Regions from separate parts of the Massilibacterium senegalense genome, predicted to be linked through region 1. Evidence: a T-box and tRNA genes for the amino acid it is inferred to sense, from the RefSeq annotation. Region 1 holds a T-box; the other holds one or more tRNA genes.

Region 1 (2,440 bases):
GCCTTTTAGACTATTAGTTTTATTTTTCAATTTTAGTACAATTACGCATATATGGACGTAACACATCTGGAATGACGATAGAACCGTCTTCTTGTTGGTAGTTTTCAATGATGGCTGCTACCGTACGACCAATGGCTAATCCCGAACCGTTTAATGTATGCACATATTCCGGTTTGCTTCCCTTTTCGCGACGAAAACGAATGTTGGCACGTCGAGCTTGGAATGCTTCAAAGTTAGAACAAGAAGAAATTTCTCGATATGTGTTATAGCTAGGTAACCATACTTCAATATCGTATTTTTTTGCAGCTGTAAAACCTAAATCAGCCGTACACATGCTCATAACGCGATATGGTAATCCTAATAATTGCAATACTTTTTCCGCATGACCTGTTAATAATTCTAATTGTTCGTAAGACTCTTCTGGTTTGACAAAACGAACTAATTCTACCTTATTAAATTGGTGCTGACGAATTAACCCGCGTGTATCACGTCCTGCGCTTCCCGCTTCTGAACGGAAGCAAGCACTATACGCACAATACGCAATCGGCAATTCTGCTCCGTCTAAAATTTCTTCTCGGTATAAATTCGTTACCGGAACTTCAGCAGTCGGGATTAAAAAATAATCTTCTTCGCGAATTTTAAACGCATCTTCTTCAAACTTCGGTAATTGCCCTGTACCCGTCATACTAAGACGATTTACTAAATACGGTGGCAACGCTTCTGTATACCCGTGTTCTTCGCTGTGAAGGTCCATCATAAAGCTAATTAAGGCACGTTCTAATTGAGCACCTGCTCCAATATAAAACGTAAAGCGACTTCCGGTTACTTTTGCTGCGCGTTCAAAGTCTAAAATACCTAACTCTGTCGCAACGTCCCAATGCGGTTTCGGTTCAAAATCAAACGTTGGCTTTTCACCCCAGAAACGAATCGGAACATTGTCATCTTCGCTTTCTCCGATTGGTACGCTATCATGTGGAACATTCGGGATTTCCATTAATAATTGTTGTAATTTTTCTTCTACTTCTCGTAACTTTTCATCGTACGTTTTAATTTCATCGCCTACCGCACGCATCTTTGCGATAATTTCAGTCGCATCTTTTTTCTCACGTTTTAATTGCCCAACTTGTTGTGATACTTCGTTACGCGTTTGCTTTAATTGCTCTACTTTTTGAATGATCTCGCGGCGCGTTTCGTCTAATGTTAAAAACTGATCGATATCTCCTAATTCTTCCCCGCGATATTTCATTTTTCGTTTTACATCCTCTAAATTTTCACGTAAATATTTACTATCTAACATTGAAATCCTCCTTATGTTTTACCAGTCTTCTTATCTGTTCCCTTATTTAGAAAAACAAAAAACCCTCGTCCCTAATGTAAAGGGACGAGAGTTATATTCCCGTGTTGCCACCCTCATTGTAAAAGATACACTTTTACCACTCATTACAAGTAACAGCCATCATGTAAGGTAGATTCACAAAAAACTTCCTACTAGTTTGCACCAACCACTAGCTCTCTACAAAGGAACATTTACATGCTACTTATCCTTACGCTGTATGAGGTATTTAGTTGTATATGTTTAACATACAATAAGTAATAGAAACAATCAAGATGATTTGTTTACGCTTTTTTGCTATTTTTTACGAGTTCTACAAAGTAAGCATGCATGCGGTAATCTTCTGTTAACTCTGGGTGAAAGGCACTTGCAAGAAATGGGCCGTCTTGACATGCTACAATGTGACCATCATATGTTGCTAACACTTCGACATTGTCCCCCACTTGATCAATATAAGGTGCTCGGATAAATACTGCTTCAAAGTCATCCGCTACCCCTTTTACAGGAAGAGTAGCTTCAAAACTTTCACGTTGACGTCCAAATGCATTACGCTCTGCAACAGTATCCATTAATGCTACATGAACATTTTCTTGGCCGTTAATTTTTTTCGCTAATAAAATCATTCCGGCACATGTTCCAAAAATAGGCTTTCCTTCTTGCCCGAAGCTTTGTAATGCTTCGACAAAATGGAAAGGATCCATTAATTTTCGCATCGCAGTACTTTCTCCCCCAGGAAGAACTAAACCATCTAGGCCAACAAGTTCTTCTGGACGTTTCACAACGACCACTTCAACATCGTCTTGCGCTTGTAAAGCTTTTACATGTTCGGCAATTGCACCTTGTAATCCTAATACACCAATTTTAACCATCACATTGTTCCTTCTTTCTTACCAACCGCGATCTTGCATACGTTCTGAAGCGTCTAATGTAGAAATTTCGACACCTTTCATTGCAGTACCAAGATCTTTTGATAATTTTGCAATTAAATCATAATCTTGATAATGAGTTGTTGCTTGAACGATTGCACGAGCAAATTTTTCTGGATTTTCAGATTTGAAAATACCAGAACCTACGAATACACCATCCGCTCCTAATTCCATCATTAAC
Region 2 (2,440 bases), on a different contig from region 1:
AGTGATAAAAAGGAGATTAAGAAATGACAAATGATGAATTACAACGATTAACAGAAACAATTTCTTTACAGTTTTTTTCTCGTCCGTTTATTCATCAAGCATATTTTAATTTTCGTTTAAGGACGACTGGTGGGCGATACTTATTAAGAACGCATCATATTGAAGTGAATCCGAAGTTTTATCAATTTTTCGGGGAGACAGAAATTATTACTATTATTAAACATGAGTTATGTCATTATCATTTGCATATAGAAGGAAAAGGTTACAGACACTGTGACCGAGATTTTAAACAATTATCAAAACAAGTAAATGCACCAAGGTACTGCAAGTCGTTACCACAAAAAAATAAAAAAAACACAACAATCCATATATACCAATGTATGAATTGCAGCCAAGTTTATCATAGGAAACGAAAGATAAATACAGATAAGTATGTTTGCGGGAAATGTCGAGGGAAGATATTTTTATTAAAAAAAGATTGACACGCATTTTAAGAATGTGATAAATTATAGAAGTCGCTACGAGATATAAAAAAAGTAGTTGACAAAATGGGTTTTACTTGTTTACAATATATATTGTCTTACAGATATTCCACAGTAGCTCAGTGGTAGAGCTATCGGCTGTTAACCGATCGGTCGTAGGTTCGAATCCTACCTGTGGAGCCATGGAGAAATACCCAAGAGGCTGAAGGGGCTCCCCTGCTAAGGGAGTAGGTCGGGTAACCGGCGCGAGGGTTCAAATCCCTCTTTCTCCGCCATTATATTGGCCCGTTGGTCAAGCGGTTAAGACACCGCCCTTTCACGGCGGTAACACGGGTTCGAATCCCGTACGGGTCACCATTTCAAACTTAAGTAAATCGGTGGATTCTCACCAGGGTTCCCCAGTAGCCTATCGGCGCTGGACTAGTACATAAATGTACGTCGGAATCCCATACGGGTCACCATTATAATTCAAATTACCAACATTTTAACCAAAACTACCAATAGGTGATTATACTTTTTACATTCATCGTTCTAATTGAACAATTTGTGGAGGATTAGCTCAGCTGGGAGAGCATCTGCCTTACAAGCAGAGGGTCGGCGGTTCGAACCCGTCATCCTCCACCATTCATATGACGCATGTAGCGTCTTTTTATTTCGAAAAAAGGTCCCGTGGTGTAGCGGTTAACATGCCTGCCTGTCACGCAGGAGATCGCGGGTTCGATTCCCGTCGGGACCGCCATTTTACTATTGGGCTATAGCCAAGCGGTAAGGCAACGGACTTTGACTCCGTCATGCGTTGGTTCGAATCCAGCTAGCCCAACCATTTTGAGCCATTAGCTCAGTCGGTAGAGCATCTGACTTTTAATCAGAGGGTCGGAGGTTCGAATCCTCCATGGCTCACCATCTTTGTGTATGTGCGGTCGTGGCGGAATGGCAGACGCGCTAGGTTGAGGGCCTAGTGGGGGCGACCCCGTGGAGGTTCAAGTCCTCTCGGCCGCACCAAAAAAACTTTTTAAAAAACTTTTTAAAATCTCTTGACTTAAAATAATGAATCATGTTACTATGTATAAGTCGCTTAAATGCGCCCTTAGCTCAGCTGGATAGAGCGTTTGACTACGGATCAAAAGGTCGGGAGTTCGAATCTTCCAGGGCGCGCCATATAAACGGGAAGTAGCTCAGCTTGGTAGAGCACATGGTTTGGGACCATGGGGTCGCAGGTTCGAATCCTGTCTTCCCGACCAGTCAGAATATCATAGTATAACGCGGGTGTAGTTTAATGGTAAAACCTCAGCCTTCCAAGCTGATGTCGTGGGTTCGATTCCCATCACCCGCTCCATGGGCCTATAGCTCAGCTGGTTAGAGCGCACGCCTGATAAGCGTGAGGTCGGTGGTTCGAGTCCACTTAGGCCCACCATGAATGTCCTTTGAAAACTAAACGAAACGTCAAGCAATAGAATGTACGATATACAATTTGTATAAAATGCATCTCTAGTCAATTCTAAAGAGTCAACGTAAAACTTTTATTTGAGAGTTTGATCCTGGCTCAGGATGAACGCTGGCGGCGTGCCTAATACATGCAAGTCGAGCGAACCGACGAGGAGCTTGCTCCTTTGAGGTTAGCGGCGGACGGGTGAGTAACACGTGGGCAACCTGCCCTTAAGACTGGGATAACATCGAGAAATCGGTGCTAATACCGGATAACTGATTAGACCGCATGGTCTAATGATAAAAGATGGCTTCGGCTATCACTTAAGGATGGGCCCGCGGCGCATTAGCTAGTTGGTAGGGTAACAGCCTACCAAGGCAACGATGCGTAGCCGACCTGAGAGGGTGATCGGCCACATTGGGACTGAGACACGGCCCAAACTCCTACGGGAGGCAGCAGTAGGGAATCTTCCGCAATGGACGAAAGTCTGACGGAGCAACGCCGCGTGAGTGATGAAGGTCTTCGGATCGTA

What was found. The T-box of region 1 lies ahead of serS (serine--tRNA ligase). A T-box ahead of a tRNA ligase gene usually reads a tRNA of that ligase, here a tRNA-Ser.
Region 2: it encodes a tRNA-Ser, which carries the amino acid that the T-box ahead of serS (serine--tRNA ligase) is inferred to sense. The anticodon was not compared.

Annotation. Positions count from the first base shown of each region.
Region 1 covers NZ_LN831786.1:2,118,932-2,121,371, reverse strand. The annotation lists gene serS (serine--tRNA ligase) at 20-1,297, opposite strand; T-box leader at 1,375-1,554, opposite strand; gene pdxT (pyridoxal 5'-phosphate synthase glutaminase subunit PdxT) at 1,618-2,202, opposite strand; gene pdxS (pyridoxal 5'-phosphate synthase lyase subunit PdxS) at 2,221-2,440, opposite strand, start outside.
Region 2 covers NZ_LN831785.1:299,105-301,544, reverse strand. The annotation lists gene BN1372_RS02245 (SprT family protein) at 24-482, shown strand; tRNA gene BN1372_RS02240 (tRNA-Asn) at 591-665, shown strand; tRNA gene BN1372_RS02235 (tRNA-Ser) at 667-757, shown strand; tRNA gene BN1372_RS02230 (tRNA-Glu) at 765-839, shown strand; tRNA gene BN1372_RS02225 (tRNA-Val) at 1,031-1,106, shown strand; tRNA gene BN1372_RS02220 (tRNA-Asp) at 1,146-1,221, shown strand; tRNA gene BN1372_RS02215 (tRNA-Gln) at 1,231-1,305, shown strand; tRNA gene BN1372_RS02210 (tRNA-Lys) at 1,310-1,385, shown strand; tRNA gene BN1372_RS02205 (tRNA-Leu) at 1,399-1,484, shown strand; tRNA gene BN1372_RS02200 (tRNA-Arg) at 1,564-1,640, shown strand; tRNA gene BN1372_RS02195 (tRNA-Pro) at 1,647-1,723, shown strand; tRNA gene BN1372_RS02190 (tRNA-Gly) at 1,745-1,818, shown strand; tRNA gene BN1372_RS02185 (tRNA-Ile) at 1,820-1,896, shown strand; rRNA gene BN1372_RS02180 (16S ribosomal RNA) at 2,003-2,440, shown strand, end outside.